DNA from 4 places in the Streptomyces sp. NPDC002730 genome. Region 4 is predicted to be linked to each of the others. Evidence: riboswitches for the same ligand, from Rfam matches in the RefSeq annotation. Region 4 holds a riboswitch; each other region holds the start of a gene.
What was found. A riboswitch is a leader RNA that binds a small molecule or an ion and turns the genes downstream of it on or off. The one in region 4 is predicted to bind cyclic di-AMP.

Region 1 (4,264 bases), on a different contig from region 4:
CTTCTCTGGATGCACAGCGCGAATGACAGGGCGTCAGCCGGTGATCAGCCCTTGAAGCGCGGGAAGGCGGAGCGGCCCGCGTACACCGCGGCGTCGTCGAGGATCTCCTCGATACGCAGCAGCTGGTTGTACTTGGCGACGCGCTCGGAGCGGGCCGGGGCGCCGGTCTTGATCTGGCCGCAGTTGGTGGCGACGGCCAGGTCGGCGATCGTGACGTCCTCGGTCTCGCCGGAGCGGTGGGACATCATGCACTTGAAGCCGCTGCGCTGGGCGAGCTCCACGGCATCCAGGGTCTCGGTCAGCGAACCGATCTGGTTCACCTTGACGAGCAGGGCGTTCGCGGCGCCGTCCTCGATGCCGCGGGCCAGGCGCTCCGGGTTCGTGACGAACAGGTCGTCGCCGACGATCTGGACCTTGGTGCCCAGCTTGTCGGTGAGGACCTTCCAGCCGGCCCAGTCGTCCTCGAAGAGCGGGTCCTCGATGGAGACGAGCGGGTAGGCCGCCACGAGCTCCTCGTAGTACTCGGTCATCTCGGCGGCCGAGCGGGACTTGCCCTCGAACTCGTACAGGCCGTCCTTGTAGAACTCGGACGCGGCGACGTCGAGCGCCAGCGCGATGTCCTTGCCCGGGGCGTAACCGGCCTGCTTGATGGCCTCGAGGATGAGGTCCAGGGCGGCGCGGTTGGAATCCAGGTTCGGCGCGAAGCCGCCCTCGTCGCCGAGGCCGGTGGAGAGGCCCTTGGTCTTCAGGACGGACTTGAGGGTGTGGTAGACCTCGGCGCCCCAGCGCAGGGCCTCGGAGAAGGACTCGGCGCCGATCGGCGCGATCATGAACTCCTGGATGTCCACGTTGGAGTCGGCGTGCGAGCCGCCGTTCAGGATGTTCATCATCGGAACGGGCAGCAGGTGCGCGTTCGGGCCACCGAGGTAGCGGAAGAGCGGCAGGTCGGAGGCCTCGGAGGCGGCGTGCGCGACGGCGAGGGAGACGCCGAGGATGGCGTTGGCGCCGAGGGAGGACTTGTCCGGAGTGGCGTCCAGGTCGAACATCGCCTGGTCGATCAGGCGCTGCTCGGTGGCGTCGTAGCCGACGAGCTCCGGGCCGATCTGCTCGATGACGGCGAGGACGGCCTTCTCGACGCCCTTGCCCTGGTAGCGGTTCTGGTCACCGTCGCGGAGCTCAAGAGCCTCGAACGCACCGGTGGAGGCGCCGGACGGAACAGCAGCACGGCCCGTGCTGCCGTCGTCGAGGCCAACCTCGACCTCGACCGTGGGGTTGCCTCGGGAGTCCAGGATTTCCCGGGCTACGACGACGTCGATGGACGGCACGAGCATCTCCTTCTGGGATGTGACGCGAGAAGTGCAGGGTCTCTTGGCCTTGCGACATGAGCCTAACCGGCTCCACGGCATCGGCCAGCCGTTGCCCGCCCGCTGGGACGAAAAACGCCCCGAAGACTCGCGGCCCAGGACAAACAGCACGTGAACTACCTGCGGGTAACGCCACGAGGGCCCGACAGGGACCGGTAACGACGGGTAGCGACCGGGACAGACAGAGCCCCGGCCCAGCGCGTACGGGGGGGGGAGACGCGCCGGACCGGGGGGTCTGGGACCCGGGGTCAGCTCAGGTGGAGCTGCACCGGGGGTCTGGGACCCGGGGGGTCAGCTCAGGTGGAGCTGCTGGCCCGGGAAGATCACATCGGAGTCCTTGACGATGTCCTTGTTGAGGTCGAACAGCTTCTGCCAGCCGCCCTTGACCTTCTTGGCCTCGGCGATCGTGCCGAGGGTGTCGCCGGCCTTGACCTTGTACTCGCCGTCGCCCTTCTTGAAGCCCTTGGCGGCGGGCGCGGACTTCGCCGGGGCGGCGGGGCGCTCGGAGCGCGTGGTGGGAGCCTCGGCGCGCTTCGGGGCGGGCTTCGGGGCAGGCTGCGCCTGCTGCGTGGTGCCGGAGCCACCGTTGTAGGCGGCGTTGGACAGGCCGACGCCGCAGTTCGGCCAGGCACCCTTGCCCTGGCCGGCCAGGACCTTCTCGGCGACCGCTATCTGCTGGGACTTGGAGGCCTGGTCGGCGGAGGAGGCGTACGCCGTGCCGCCGTACGCGGCCCAGGTGGAGGCCGAGAACTGCAGGCCGCCGTAGAAGCCGTTGCCGGTGTTGATGGACCAGTTGCCACCGGCCTCGCACTGGGCGACCTTGTCCCATTCGGAGGCGGTCGCGGCGGAGGCCGAGGTGGCGCCCATCAGCGGGGCGGCGACGACGGCACCGGTGACACCGGCGAGCGCGGCGATGCGGGCAGTCCGATCAAGAACAGTCGGGCGGCGGTGCTTGTTCTTGCTGGAAAACAGCATGGAACGTCTCCTCACCGACGCCTACGAGGTGAGCTGTCGGGTTCGGGCCAAGTGAGTTGCCCGGCCGCGCGTCCTGCGCGCGGCTTCACCCCAAGCCGGTCCGTCGGCCGTTGCGAACTGCTCTCAACGGCCGGGCCCGGCGCTTACCTTGGGTCCCCCGCTCCTGCCTTCGGCGCTCTGTGCGAACGACTAGTCCCCCCGACCGGCGGCAGGATTCGGCGTGACGGTCAGTGGTGCCCGCGGTGGCGAGCGGTTCAGACCGTAGACACAGCTCTCCCCGATATCCAAAGATGAACATCGGGGAGAAATCGCCCATTTCACTGCTCAGGGAACTCTCGTTTCCGCAGGTGAGAAGCGGAACAACCGGACCCGAGGGGCGAGATATGCCAGTTGGGACAAAGAGACCCATGTCTCAGTTGTACAAACTCGGACATACGTTGGCGAACTGCCGCTACTTCACGTCCAGATCGAGGCTCTGGCCAGGGAGGATGAGATCGGGATCGGCGCCGACCGTCTCGCGGTTCGCCTCATAGATCGCGGACCAGCCACCGGTCAGCTTCTGCTCGTCGGCGATGGCCCACAGGCTGTCGCCGGGGCGGACGGTGTACTCGCCGGGCAGGGCGTCCGCTTTGTCGGTGTTGCCGGTCTTGTCGACCTCGTCACGTGTCGCACCGTCACCTCGCGAGGCATGGCGGGCATCTTCGCGTGGATTGTCCGTATTGCCCGGCTCGGTCTCCTCCGGGGCGCCACGGTGCTTGCCGGTGCCGCTGTCGGCGTCGGCGTCCTGCCCCGCACCCGGGTTCGCCGACCCGGACGGCTGGGTCGACGCCTTGGGGCTCGCCGGCGCGGAGGAGTCCGCGGACGGCTCGGCGGACGGCTCGGCGGACCCGGAGGTCCCGGCGGAGGGCTCCGCGGACGCGGCCGGCGGTGCGGGGGTGCTCTGCCCCGGCGACGGCATGGCGCCCGGGTCGACGCCGGTCGCGGCGCCGTCGTTCGTCAGCCCCGACAGCAGCGAACAGGTGGCCCACGCCTGGGGACCCTGCGCGTCGAGGACCTTCTCCGCGACCGCGATCTGCTGGGAGCGGCTCGCGAGGTCGGCGGTGGGCGCGTACGCCGTACCGCCGAAGTCCTGCCAGGTCTCCTGCGAGAGCTGCAGACCGCCGTAGAACCCGTTGCCGAGGTCGGCGCTCCACATGCCGCCGCTCTCGCACTCCGCGACGCGGTCCCACGTGGAGGCGTCGGCGGCGGAGGCCGATCCGGCGCCGAGCAGCGGGATGGCGATGGCCGATCCAGTCACCCCTGCCGCGACGACGATGGCCGGAGCCTGGCGGGGTCGGCGGTGTCGTCCGTTCCCGGAGCGCATGCGGTTGCCTTTCGCGTGACTACAGACGTGACTACAGCCATGGCTGCGGACCTGACCACAGGCCTGACCACAGATGTGACTGGTGGGACGACGGTGAAGGTAGCCGCATTCGAACGCGGGTCACAAGTCGATGCAGCGGAGATCACGTGAAAGTCACAGTCTTGACGCTCCGTCAGATCTATCGAGGTGTGAACTCAACGGGCAGAGTGCGCAATCCACGCATAATGAGCCCCCCGCGCCACCGCAAATCGGCCGGATCTCCCGCAAGCCGCAAGTCGGGCATCCTGCGGAGCAGCGTCGCCAGCGCCGTCTGCCCCTCCAGCCGGGCGAGCGGCGCACCGAGGCAGTAGTGGATGCCGTGCCCGTACCCGAGATGCTGGTTGTCGCGCCGGGAGAGGTCGAGAATGTCCGGGTCCGTGAACCGCTCCGGGTCCCGGTCGGCCGCGGCGAGTACGACGAGTACGGGATCGCCGGCGGCGATGTCCTGTCCGCCGAGGCTGAGCGGCTGCGTGGCGAACCGCCAGGTCGCGAGCTCCACCGGCCCGTCGTACCGCAGCAGTTC
Region 2 (4,264 bases), on a different contig from region 4:
GGGGCGAGTTGAGAGAGGGACACGCGTTCGCCGGTGTTGATCTGGGTGTAGGTGGTGCGGGGCAGCGAGACGCCGGCGGAGCGCCAGGCGGCCTGTGTGAGACCGGAGCAGTCGTACGAACCCGGGCCCGTCGCACCCCATACGTAGGGCTTGCCGAGTGCTCCGTACGCGTACGCGACGGCTTGTGCGGCACGGGAATTGGGGGCCCGGAGCGAGCCGCGCGGGACGGCGGAGCGGTCGGCGCGGGCATCCGTCGCTCCGCCCGTACCGCCGTAGGCGGAGTTGTACGCCGCGCGCTGCTCGGCGGTCATCCGGGTCAGCAGACGCTCGGCGGCGGCGAGCTTCTCCCGGACGGTGGACTTGTGCTTCGCCAACTCGGTCTGCCGGGCCTCGAGAGCTCTCATCCGCTCGTCGGCCCGCGCCTTCAACCGCGCGATCTCCACCAGCTGTTGGTGTACGCCGGTGATCGCGTCCGCGTGCCGCTCGCCGACCCGCTCGGCGAGCGCGGCGCGCTCCAGATACTGGTCGGGGTCGGAAGTGAGCGCGAGCTGCAGGCCGGGGTCGATACCGCCGGCGCGGTACTGGGCGGTGGCGATCGAACCGAGCGCGTTCCGTGAGGTGTTGAGCCGCTGGGTCCGGCGCCCGGCCTCGTCGCGCAGCGAGTCCAGTGACTCGCGCGCTCTGGCGGTCTGCTCCTTGGCCTCGTTGTACTTCTCGGTGGCGGCCTCCGCCTCCTGGTACAGCTTGTCGACCTTGGCCTTGATCTGTGCGGGGCTGAGGCGGGGCTCGGCGTGCCCGGCGCCTTCGAATGCGGTGGCGGTCGCTGCGCCGGCGAGCGCGAGAGTGGCGGCGGTACGGGCGGCGGGCCCGGTGAGCGGATGCTGCTTGGGTTTCCGGTGCGCTGCCACGAGGGCGTCCACGTCCTTCCGTTCCCTGCCGGTCCGAGTCGGAGTCCGACGGCGGACCGCACAGGGGGAGCGGCCCGCCGCCGGATCTCTCGGCGGTGGTGACTGACGGCCGCCCGGGAACTCGGCGGCGGTGGGGAGTCGGTCACCTGAGGGAGGACGCTAAACCTGGGGGTCACGGGAAAGAGGCGTAAGGACCGATGTTGGCCAAAGGTGGACATGAGGGTGCGCCTTGTGAGAGCCCTGCCCATGGTGCCGGACCGCAATTCCGTACCGGAGTGACCGATGAGGCGAACGAGGCCCACCTGCCCGGAGAGCGGTGGTATGGGGGCGGCTAGGCTCCGCCTCATGGACGTACTCATCAATGTCTTCGTCGCCCTGCACATCATCGGCATCGCGTCGCTGCTCGGCGGCTTCCTCACTCAGATGAAGGCGATGGGCGCGGGAGAGGCACGCTTCATTCCGGCGATGCTGCACGGCGCGCTGACGATGCTGGTCACGGGCGTGGCGCTGGTGGGCCTCAACCAGGCGGACGACCAGGCGGTGAACAACCTCAAGATCGGCATCAAGCTGGCGGTGCTGATCGTGATCCTGGGCCTGGTGTATGTGAAGCGGGACGAGGAGAAGGTGGAGAAGGCGCTGTTCGGGGCGGTGGGCGGACTGACGGTCGCGAACATCTTCATCGCCACGCTCTGGACGTGAGAACGCCGCTCCCGATGTGAGAGCGGCGTTCTCCGTACGTGGCACGTCTTCCGTACGTGGTCTTCCGTACGTGGCCTTCCGTGCTGGGAACGCCCGGGCGCGGTCGGGTCCGGGCGTTCCCCTTGTTCGCTGTGCCAGTTGTTCCGCTATGCCGGACGCACGCTGCCGTAGATCGGCATGTAGTAGATCGACTCCTCGCGGACGTTCGCGCCGGGCTTGGGCGCGTGGATCATCTTGCCGTCGCCGATGTAGATGCCGACGTGGCTGATGTCGTCGTAGAAGAAGACCAGGTCGCCCGGGAGCAGATCCTGTGTCGCGATCCGCTTGCCGACCTTCACCTGGTCCCAGGTGGTGCGCGGCAGATCCACGCCGGCCGCCTTCCAGGCGGCCTGGGTCAGTCCCGAGCAGTCGTACGAGCTCGGCCCCGTGGCGCCCCAGACGTACGGCTTGCCCATCTGCGAGCGGGCGAACGAGAGGACCTTGTCGGCCTTGGCCGCGTACGCACCACCGCTGGAGCCGGTGCCTGTACCCGTACCTGTGCTGGTGTCGCCGCCCGGCTGCTGCGCCTGCTCCCGGCGCTTGCGCTCCGCCTCCGCGTCGGCCCGGGCCTTCGCCTCCTCCTTGGCCTTGGCCTCGGCCTTGCGGCGCGCCACTTCCTCCTTCTCGCGCTCGATCGCCGCGAGCCGCGCCTTCTCCTCGGCGGTCAGCTTCGACAGCAGCGAACGCGCCTCGCTCAGCTTCGCCTGGACTTCCTGCTTGCTGGTGCGCAGCGCCTTCTGGGAGTCCGTGAGCGACTCGAGGCTCTTCGTCGCCTCCGCGCGTTGCTTGGCGGCTGCGGCCCGCTGGGTCTCGTAGTCGTCGATGACGGTGCGCTGACGGTCGGTCATCCGGTCCATCAGCTGTGTCTGGTCGAAGTACGCCTGCGGGCTGTCCGCGAGCAGCAGGGCGGCGGTCGGGGTGACCGCGCCCGTGCGGTACTGCGCGGCCGCGTAGTTGCCGAGCGTGCGCCGGGACTCGTTCAGCTTGTCCGTGCGCTTCGCGGCGTCGTCGAGCAGCTGGTCGACCTCGCGCCGCTTCTCGTCGGTGGATTCCTTGGCCTTGTTGTACTTCTCGGTCGCGGTGCCGGCCTGCCGGTACAGGTCGTCGACCTTCTTCTGCACCTCTTCGACGGAGGGCTTCGGCTCGGTGGGCGCGGCGTTGGCGCTCTGCGTGGACAGCAGGGTGACGGAGGCGAGGGCAGCCGTCGTGAACCCGACGGCGGGGGAGTTGGTGCGTAGTCCTGCCATTCCGGCAATTCCGGTACGGGTACGCGGTTTGCGATGCGACGCCAAGGCCGGCATCTCCTTCTTCCGTGGACCGCCTACCGGGTTAGCTGTCGGGTTCGGGCGGAACGGAAGGTCGCCCTACGGACCGAGGGGGGAACGGTCCGATTCACCCCAGGTTGTGCATGGTGGGTCCCCGGCTCCGAACTCCCGTGAAGAGAGCTCGAATTCGGCGCAGGCCGCCCGATTCGGCGCGAGTCGCCAGGGGGGTACGGGCCGCCTGATCGAGCACGCTAGCCAACTCGTGTGGTTGCTGTGAAGGTTGATGTTCGATATGTCCGATACATTTTCGTGACCTTCGCGGCTGAGTGAGGAGTCGCTCACGGGCCGGTGCCGCGTGACAGCGCAGCGGAGCGGCCTGATCGCGTAGCGTCGTCGGGCTCGTCGTCGGTCTCGTCACCCGAGTCGCTGCCCGAGTCGTGCCGGAGCCGCTCTCGGAGTCGTATCGCAATGCGGCCGCGGGCTGTCAGTGCGGCGGCCTAGACTCGTAGAGCGATGAGCAGCCTCTTTGACGACAGCTTCCTGGCGGACCTCCAGCCCAGCGCGGAGCAGCACCCGCCACCGCCCGAGGACTCGGCCCCGGAGGAGATCCCGGACGATCTCTTCCAGGGTGCATTTGACGTGCCTCCGGCCAGGGACCCGTACTACCGCGACGGCGCCCCGCGCACCGTCGTGGACCCCGCCGCCCTGCTCGAGGGGCTGAACGAGCAGCAGCGTGCCGCCGTTGTGCACACCGGGTCGCCGCTGCTCATCGTGGCCGGCGCCGGGTCCGGCAAGACCCGGGTGCTGACCCACCGGATCGCGCATCTGCTGGGGACCCGCAGCGTGCACCCCGGCCAGATACTGGCGATCACCTTCACCAACAAGGCCGCCGGCGAGATGAAGGACCGCGTCGAGCAGCTCGTCGGGCCGCGCGCAAACGCCATGTGGGTCATGACCTTCCACAGCGCGTGCGTCCGCATCCTGCGCCGGGAGTCCAAGAAGCTCGGCTTCACCTCGTCGTTCTCGATCTACGACGCCGCCGACTCCAAGCGACTGATGGCACTGGTCTGCCGCGATCTGGACCTCGACCCCAAGAAGTTCCCGCCGAAGTCCTTCAGCGCGAAGATCTCGAATCTGAAGAACGAGCTGATCGACGAGGAGACCTTCGCCGACCAGGCCGTCGACGGTTTCGAGAAGACGCTCGCCGAGGCCTACCGCATGTACCAGGCGAGGCTGCGCGAGGCCAATGCCCTGGACTTCGACGACATCATCATGACCACCGTCCACCTCCTCCAGGCCTTCCCGGACGTCGCCGAGCACTACCAGCGGCGCTTCCGGCACGTCCTGGTGGAC
Region 3 (4,264 bases), on a different contig from region 4:
GACCTGCCTGGGCCAGGCCGCCTCAACCGCCGCACTGCTGCTCGCCGCCGGCGCCCCGGGCAAGCGGATGGCGCTGCCCGGCGCCCGGATCGTCGTCCAGCAGCCCGCCATCGAGGAGCAGTTGCGGGGCCAGCCGTCCGATCTGGAGATCGAGGCACAGGAGTTGCTGCGGCTGCGTGCCCAACTCGCCGGGATGCTCGTACGTCACACCGGCCAGACCCCGGAGCGGATCGCCGCCGACCTGGAGCGCGACAAGATCTTCGACGCCGAGGACGCCAAGGCGTACGGCCTGGTGGACCACGTCATCAAGAACCGCAAGACCTCGCTCATCAACCCCGGTGCGCGGTGAGCGCCCGATGCTGCCACCCGAACTGCCGCCGCTGCCCGCGCTGACCCGCGCCGAGGCCGACTTCATCGACAGCTATCTCGAGGTCGTCGATCTGCTGGGGCGGATCAACCCGGCCCGCGCCACGCACACCTACGGCGCACTGCGCGCGGCACAGGCCCTGCTCGGCCGGGCCGCCGCGCTCAAGGACGCGCTGACGCTGATGCATATGCGCGGCGAGAGCGAAGTGCATGCGGCAACACTCGCCGAAGCGCTCAGGGTGCTCGACGGCGAGCGCAGGGCGGGCCGGGTGACGATGCCGCCCGCTTCCATGAGTTGACGGATCCTCCACTCCCGTCTACCGCCATCGGGGTACCGCGTAGCCTCCCTCATTCGGTGTAGTCGCGATCCAAACGGCGGTACCGCACAACTTGCGCAACCCGACTACCGATCTAGCGGAATAGGCCGTTCCGCTGCTGGTGGGGCGTTCGTCAGGCGTCGCGGACCGATCACCGAAACGGCCCTGTCCACCCGAACAGGTCAGGGGTGACGAGACTCACATACCGTCGTTTCGCACGGAAATCCGGCATGGCATGAGTCAAGATCCCTGGGACGACAAGCCCCCGCCACCTCGGCGGGGCGGTCCGGGCGGACGCTGAGTCCTGCCGCCGCTCCGGATGTCTGGTCGACAGAAGTGCATCGGCAGGAGTGGAGGACCCAAGCAGGACGGGGTGGCCGGGCAGTCCGGTCGTCCCTAGGGGTGAAGCCGCATCAGCGGCCGGGCATCTTCGTCCGTCCGAACCCGACAGGTCATCCTTCACAGGCGGTTGACGAAGGGTTGCGCATGACTGCGCAGATTCATGTCCCGTCTCTGACCATGATGTCCCGGGCGGGTGCCGTATCGGCCCTGACTCTTGCCGCCGTCGGCGGCACACTGGTGGCGCCGGGCGCCACTACCGAAGCCAACGCGGCCACGGCCTATGCGAGCAAGGCACTCAAAGTGGCCGCATCGAAGAGGGGATCGCCGTACAGGTACGGCGCCACGGGCCCGCACCGGTTCGACTGCTCGGGCCTGACGCTCTACTCGTACAAGAACGTCGGCAAGAAGCTGCCACGCACCGCCCAGCAGCAGTACAACAGGACCAAGCATGTCTCGGCCGCCTCCCGGCAGCGCGGGGACCTGGTCTTCTTCCACTCCGGAAGCTCCGTCTACCACGTGGGGATCTACGCCGGCGGCGGCAAGATCTGGCACTCGCCCAAGACCGGCAGCGTGGTGCGGCTGGAGAAGATCTGGACGAAGCGCGTCTGGTACGGCCGGGTGCGCTGACGACCGGCGGCTCACCGCTCACGTCTCGCCGCTCTCGGCTGATCGCTCACGGTCCGCCGGTCGTCGACGGTTGTCGGCGACCGGCGGACCGGGCCGGCCGAAGGCTCAGTGCGCCAGCGGCTCGGCCAGCAGCGTCACGCCCAGCGCAGTGAGGGCCCCACCGGTGACGCCTTCCACGGCCCGGGTCGTGCGCGGGCGGCGCAGCCATTGACCGAGGCGGTCCACCAGCAGTGCCACCAGCGGGAACCAGAGCAGAGCCATGACGACGACGATGGCGGCGAGCAGGAAGGTGCGCGTCAGCACCGGAACGCCGTCCGGCACGAACTGCGGGAGCAGGCTGAGAAAGAGCACCGGCGCCTTTGGATTGAGGACGTTGGTGAGGAAGCCCTGCCGCAGACTGCGCCCCGTGCCGCCGGCCGGCTGCCCCTCCGGGTCCTGCGCAGCAAGCTGCGGACGCAGTGCGCCGCGCACCGCCCGTACACCCAGATAGAGCACATAGGCCCCGCCCGCGATCTGTAGCGTCCGGTACAGCACCGGCACGGCGACCAGCACAGCCGCGAGCCCCGCGACCGCCAGCGCGGTGTGCACCAGCAGTCCACCCGCGACACCGACGGCGCAGGCCACACCCGCACGCCGGGAGGCGAGGGCGTTGCGTACGACGACGGTGAAATCCGCGCCCGGCATGGCGACCATGCCCGCGGCGACCCCGGTGAAAGCAACCAGTTGTGCGTCCATGCCCGCCATCCTGGACCTGCACAGGCCTTAACGTGTACTTGCAATCTTCATGGTCTGCCTAAAGCAATGCTTAAGAGGTGGCATGTACGACCCGACGCGGCTGGCGGCGCTGGTGGCGGTCGCGGAGGCCGGTTCGATCACCCGCGCCGCCGCCCGACTGGGCTACACCGCACCCGCGCTCTCCCAGCAGCTGGCCAAGCTGGAGCGGGAGGCGGGGGCGACCCTGCTGGTGCGGCACCATCGCGGGGCACGGTTGACCGCCGCGGGCGAGCTGCTGGCAGCACGGGCCCGCCGAGTGCTGGACGAGATGGACCGGGCACGGCACGAGCTGGCGCGGCTGGCCGGTCTCTCCGGCGGACGCCTGCGCGTCGGCACCTTCACCACGGTCGGCATCCATCTGCTGCCGCCGGTTCTGAGCGCCTTCCGCCGGGCCCATCCGGATGTGGAACTGACCGTCGCGGAGTACGAGCCGCCGGGCGGGGTCCTGGCGGTGGCGGCCGGCGATGTCGATCTGGCGCTGACGCATGCGTACGAACCGGCCGAGCCGGCTCCACCGCCGTCGGGGGTGGTTCTGGAACCACTGCTCGTGGAGGAGTTGGTGCTGGTGACGGCGCCCGGTCATGCGCTGGCGGGCGGCTCGAGCAGGCTGCCGGTGGCCGATCTCGCAGGACAGCCGCTGATCAGCAGCGCACCCTCGCATCCGCCGCGCAAGGGCGTGGAAGGAGCGTTGGCGCGGGCCGGGGCGACTCCCGCTGTGGTGGTCGAGTCACCGGGCTATGCGCTGGTGTGCGCGCTGGTCAGTGCGGGGCTCGGCGTGGCGGTGGTGCCGGAGATGGTCGCCGCGATGGCCGCGACGCCGCTCGGTGTACGGCAGTTGGAGCCGGCGGACTTCCGACGGACGATCTCGGTCGCACATCGGGGCGAGGAATCGTCTCCCGCGGCCGATTCGCTGCGGGCTCTGCTGCGTGGCGCGTTCGGCCGCGCGGGGAGCTGACTGCCGGACAGCGGTGATCAGTTCTGGACCGGGACGATCCACGGCAGGGCGATCCACACGGTCTTGCCGCCCTCGGGGGTCGGTGCGACGGAGAGCTCTCCGCCGCACTCGGCGGTCAGGCTGCGGATGATCACCATGCCGCGGCCGTTGTCCTGGCGTACGGCTGCGGGCAGCCGCTGCGGCCAGCGCGGGTGGCTGTCGGTGACGCCGATGCGAAGCTGCTCGTCCCGATCGAGACGGAGGTCCACGGTGAAGGTCGGCGACTGGCCGAAGGTGTGCTGGACGGCATTGGTGGCGAGTTCGGACACGATCAGCCGCACCGTGTCGACGGCCTCGGTCTCGATGGGCAGACCCCATTCGGCGATGACGTCTGTGGCGTATCTCCGGGCGGCGGAGACCGAGGCTGGATCGCTCGGCAGGGTGACGGAGGCTTCCTGATGGTCTGCCATGGCGACGCTGTCCCTTTCCCACCGGGCCGGCTCCGACTCGTAGCGGATGAAATGCGAGGGCGGCCACGGATTGCGCTTCGCGCCAGAGTGCCACTGATCGTGCCGTCGAGGGCGGCGATCCACCAAGATATGCATATATCTGTCGCTCGAAGCAGTGAACTCTGCTACGCGAGACCGTATTTGGGCAGAGACCCGCACTTTGGTCCCGGCCGGAAGGTCAGTGCGACGGAAGTACAGCCGGAAGGACAGCAAGCCGGAAGGACGGGAAGGAGCGGGCGATGCAGCACGGTCCCGCGGTACGCCGCCGCAAGCTCGGCGAGGAGTTGCGGAGGCTGCGCCTGGCCGCGAGCCTCACCAGCCGGGACGCCGCACAACTCGCCGGCTGGCACCAGTCGAAGGTGAGCCGGATCGAGACCGGTATCAGCGGGGTCAAG
Region 4 (4,264 bases):
CAGGTGCCGGCTCAGCATCCCGGCCTCCAGATGGCACAGACCGTCGGTCAGCACCTGCTTGACCGGGACTCCTGAACGAGCCAGGCGCACAGCGTCGTTCTCGGTGGCGAGGTCGGCGGTCAGGGCCGCGACCCGTACTCCCCGCTCCCGTGCCAGCAGCAGCTCGCCCTCCAGCAGCGCGGTCTTCCCACTGCCGGGGCTGGACAGCAGATTGACGATCGTGGTGCCGCGTGCGGCAAGTTCGGCGCGCAGCGTGTGCGCGGTCGCATCGTTCTTGGCGAGGACCGCCTGTTGCAGATCGACCACACGGCACATGCTTCAGCACTCCTCGAAAATGGGTTCACGGGCCCGTTCGTGCTCCTGGCCGTCCTCCCAGTGCACGCTGACGATCTGCAGTTCGCGGCCCGAGAGCAGCTCGGCGGTCGCCTCTCCGCACATCGGACAGCACAATTGCGGCGGCATTCCGACCGCCCATTCATCCGCGCACGGTTCGCAGCGGGCACGACCGGGCACGGACTCCGCGACCAACTCGGCACCTTCCAGAACGGTCCCGGCACAGGCCAGTTCGAAGCAGAAGGAGAGAGCGTCGGGGACCACTCCGGCCAACTCGCCGACCTGGAGCCGTACGGACGTCACCGCGGTGACACCGCCTGCTTCGGCCGCCGCCTGCTCCACCTGGCCGACGACAGCCAACGCGATGGACATCTCGTGCATCGCTCTCCGTCCTGGCACTGGCCGACCGCCGTCGAACGCTCTGGGCCCGGTGGGCGTCGCCCGCCCGCGCAAGCTGAGCGCTGGGGCCGTTCGGCACCATTACAGGCCGGGATACGGCGGCCGGGAGCCCGGCACGCCGACGCCACCCGGCCGCGTACACCGTTCGGGGCAGCGGCGGAAGCCGTACCGGTCTCGGGGTGCACGTCGCCACAGAACAGCCCGGCCGGAAGGGCGGCCCCGATTACCACCTAAACGGACAGAACGTATCTATAGGGCACTAATGCACGCATAGGTCGAATGTAGGGATTGAATACGCACTCCGGGAGCGCGATCCCGCTTCGAAGTGTCCGGAATGGGCGTTTGCTCGACATTGCTCCCGACATCCATTTTGCGGGAAATCGCGCGACTTGTCATGCATTTTCGCGGCGCCGCGGGGCAGACCGGTCCCACATCGAAGCCCGTGATATGGGTCACGTCCGTGACGCTGCGCGAAGGGCGCCGGCCTGGCTCAGTCCCGTGTCCCAGAAAGAAAGTTGAGTTTCCCGCCCTCGGTGGATCACGGGATTTTCCGCCGCAGAATCCGCCGCATGGATTGCAGTGGTGAATTCAGGGCTTGTTCCATCCAGCCCTTTTCGCTTACGGTCACCGCAATCCGGACGGAACGCCGAATCCTGCCGCCGTCCGGTAAAACCCACCCACTTACGTACGGCAGGAGCGGGGAACCCAGGTAAGCCGCCGATCCGGAATCCGGAACGGCTCGGGGTGAAGTCGCATTCCCACTGCGGCCGGGCATCTCCAGCCCGAACCCGACAGCTGACCTCGCAGGCGACGGAGAGGAACTCGCCATGCCCGCAAAGGGTAAGCATCGCCGTCCCAAGTCCAGCCCGATCACTCGGGGTTTCGCCGCTGCGGGCGCGGGAGGTGCCGCACTCGTCCTGCCGGTGATCGGCGCGACCACTGCCGGCGCGGCGCAGCCGACGGCGCATCCCTTCACAGCTGAAAAGGCTGTGGCGCCGGCCGTCGCGGGCACCACGCCCGTCGCTGTGAAGAAGGCCCTGCCCACCACCTATTCCGTCGTTGTGGGCGACTCCCTCTCCAAGATCGCACGGGCGCACTCCCTGAGCGGCGGCTGGATGCGGCTGTACAAGGACAACCGGCGGGCAATCGGTAGCAACCCTTCGCTGATTCACGCGGGTCTCAAGCTGTCGGTCGGCAAAAAGGCCAAGGTGACCCCCAACACGTCTTCTCCGGAGGATCGGGCCAGCCGCTCCGCGCAGAGGAGCACGCTGGCCACCAATAGCGCCGCCACCGCCGCGAAGCCCGCGACCTATTCGAACAACCTCGACGGCTGGATCAGGGAGTCGCTCGACGTCATGGCCAAGCACGGCATCCCCGGCTCGTACAACGGCATCCACCGGAACATCATGCGCGAGTCCTCGGGCAACCCGCTGGCCATCAACAACTGGGACTCCAACGCCGTGAAGGGAACCCCGTCCAAGGGGCTCCTCCAGGTCATCGACCCGACGTTCCGTGCCTATCACGTGCCCGGCACGTCGATGAACAGCTACGACCCGGTCGCCAACATCACCGCCGCGTGCAACTACGCCGCCGCGAGGTACGGCTCGATCGACAATGTGAACGGCGCCTACTGAGGCCCGGTCACCTCAGTCGCGTCACATCCTGCGGATGCGCAGATAGCGCATGAGGTCCGGCAGGGCCAGCCTGACGACGGCGGCCAGCGCAGTCGCGGCAGTAGCGGCGGCCGCGCCACCGATGATCGTCTTCTTCATGCTCTTCTCCTCACTTCGCAGCCTCGCCGACCGCAACCGGTGGCGCGGACGATTCCTGCTCGCCGTCCCGCAGCAAGCCCATGATCAGCCGTACGGCCTCCGGCACCGCGGCGGCCACGGCCGGACTGAGACCGATGCCTTCCTCCACCCCGGCGGGTTCGCATCCCACTACCAGGATGCGCCGCGGGGGCCGCGCGCCGGTGCCGGCGCAGAGGGTCTCCAGGAGAGCCAGGACCGCGTCGGGGGACATCCGGTGACCGTCCAGCAGCGCGTTCCGGGGCTCGATGCCGTTCGCGCCGTCGGCTTCGATCAGATACACCGTGCCGGGTTCGCCGCCGCGCGCCGTGGCATCGACCAGGACGAGCGTGTCGTAGCCGTCGAGAAGCTGATACGCCAGGTGTACGCCCCGTACGCCGATGTCCACGACCTCGGCGTGCTCCGGCAGCTGTTCCGCGGCCAGCCTGCGCACGGTCTCGACGCCGAAGCCGTCGTCGCCGAGGAAGATGTTTCCGACCCCGGCGACCAGAATCCGGTCGCTGTTCCGCTCAGGACGTGTCATGCGTCCTCCAGGGGGGCGACCTCGTCGGGCTGGAAGTACAGGAAGCGGCCCTGCTCGCGGCGGATGTCGGCTCCTGGATCGCCCTCGACGGTCACTGCCAGATGCACTGCCCCGTCCACGTCGTGCAGCACCGCCTCGACCCTGGCGCTGCGGCCGTGCAGGAACAGGTCCTGTGCGTCGGTGCGCCGCAGGCCCGGGCGCAGCAGCACGCGGCTCCCGGCCCCCAGCGACCGGCCGTCCACGACGACCCGGTCGCGGGCCGGGTCGAAGCCGGAGTCGCTCGCCGGGTCCCACCACGGGGTGCCCGGCGCCTCCACGCCGTATTCGTCGGTAAACCCGCGACAGGCGGGCGGCGGGGGTGCGTCCGACGCGTCGGGGCCGGTCACCTCCCGTAGCGCACGCACCGCACCGTGCAGGCGCTCAAGGACTTCAGGGGGCATCGAGTCGGCCAGGTCGATCACCGCGCCGGCCCGCTCGTCGGTGCCACGAGCCTCGCGCTTCTCCTCGTCGGTGAGGGCTGCGGTGCGCAGCGCGAGAATCTCGTCGATCTCGGTGGCGTCGTAGAGCGCCCCTGGGCTCTCCGGGGCGATGGCGGGGTGGTCCTCCAGGATGATCGGGGAAGACAGCACCAGGTCCGCGCGGCCGGGTTCGCCGGCGAGGACCGGCCAGGTGTGCAGGTTGCGGCAGGACGCAATCGCGCCCTTGGCCCACTCGGGCGGATCCGTCATCGACAGGAACGACCCGGCGCTGAGGCCCATCAGCAGATGTGCGGCCACCAGCGAGCGGGGCAGCGCCGCGTCACGGTCGGCCGTGCCGTCAGGCGGGCTCCAGCTGCTGGTGTTCTCCACGACAGCGGTCAGACGCATCACCCGGTAGGGACCGTCGAGGTCACGTGCGGACAGCCGCACGGCGCCACTGATCTCCTCGCATCGGCGAATCAGCCGGCCCACCGTCCGGCCGGTCGCGTCCAGGACGGGCTCGGTCTCTTCGCGGGCAGGGCGGGTGAAGGGAACGGTGACACCGTCTCCTGCCAGCTCCGCCACGTCTGCGAGCACCTCGACACGCTCCTCGACGCCCTCGTCCCAGGGCACCAGGACGCGGTCCTCGAGTTGGAGTTCGGGCACCGTCTCGAACCCGCCGTCCTGCCGGGCCTGTTGCACGGTCCTGCGCCGGGCGTGCAGGAAACGCACCTCGACCGCCA

Region 1: linked by a shared signal. The riboswitch ahead of ACFYXH_RS10845 (transglycosylase family protein) and the one ahead of ACFYXH_RS21135 (transglycosylase SLT domain-containing protein) in region 4 are both predicted to bind cyclic di-AMP.
Region 2: linked by a shared signal. The riboswitch ahead of ACFYXH_RS01620 (NlpC/P60 family protein) and the one ahead of ACFYXH_RS21135 (transglycosylase SLT domain-containing protein) in region 4 are both predicted to bind cyclic di-AMP.
Region 3: linked by a shared signal. The riboswitch ahead of ACFYXH_RS25970 (C40 family peptidase) and the one ahead of ACFYXH_RS21135 (transglycosylase SLT domain-containing protein) in region 4 are both predicted to bind cyclic di-AMP.

The regions. Positions count from the first base shown of each region.
Region 1 is NZ_JBIAQG010000003.1:566,681-570,944, reverse strand. Features, by position in the region: gene eno (phosphopyruvate hydratase) at 45-1,331, opposite strand; gene ACFYXH_RS10845 (transglycosylase family protein) at 1,656-2,339, opposite strand; cyclic di-AMP (ydaO/yuaA leader) riboswitch at 2,343-2,524, opposite strand; gene ACFYXH_RS10840 (transglycosylase family protein) at 2,791-3,702, opposite strand; gene ACFYXH_RS10835 (cytochrome P450) at 3,881-4,264, opposite strand, start outside.
Region 2 is NZ_JBIAQG010000001.1:313,631-317,894, forward strand. Features, by position in the region: gene ACFYXH_RS01610 (NlpC/P60 family protein) at 1-920, opposite strand, end outside; gene ACFYXH_RS01615 (hypothetical protein) at 1,254-1,607, shown strand; gene ACFYXH_RS01620 (NlpC/P60 family protein) at 1,754-2,947, opposite strand; cyclic di-AMP (ydaO/yuaA leader) riboswitch at 2,949-3,114, opposite strand; gene pcrA (DNA helicase PcrA) at 3,425-4,264, shown strand, end outside.
Region 3 is NZ_JBIAQG010000010.1:265,587-269,850, forward strand. Features, by position in the region: gene ACFYXH_RS25960 (ATP-dependent Clp protease proteolytic subunit) at 1-349, shown strand, start outside; gene ACFYXH_RS25965 (hypothetical protein) at 357-665, shown strand; cyclic di-AMP (ydaO/yuaA leader) riboswitch at 982-1,166, shown strand; gene ACFYXH_RS25970 (C40 family peptidase) at 1,170-1,652, shown strand; gene ACFYXH_RS25975 (LysE family translocator) at 1,758-2,387, opposite strand; gene ACFYXH_RS25980 (LysR family transcriptional regulator) at 2,470-3,381, shown strand; gene ACFYXH_RS25985 (ATP-binding protein) at 3,399-3,830, opposite strand; gene ACFYXH_RS25990 (helix-turn-helix domain-containing protein) at 4,109-4,264, shown strand, end outside.
Region 4 is NZ_JBIAQG010000008.1:84,330-88,593, reverse strand. Features, by position in the region: gene hypB (hydrogenase nickel incorporation protein HypB) at 1-315, opposite strand, end outside; gene hypA (hydrogenase maturation nickel metallochaperone HypA) at 319-714, opposite strand; cyclic di-AMP (ydaO/yuaA leader) riboswitch at 1,367-1,555, shown strand; gene ACFYXH_RS21135 (transglycosylase SLT domain-containing protein) at 1,560-2,366, shown strand; gene ACFYXH_RS21130 (hydrogenase maturation protease) at 2,515-3,063, opposite strand; gene ACFYXH_RS21125 (hypothetical protein) at 3,060-4,264, opposite strand, start outside.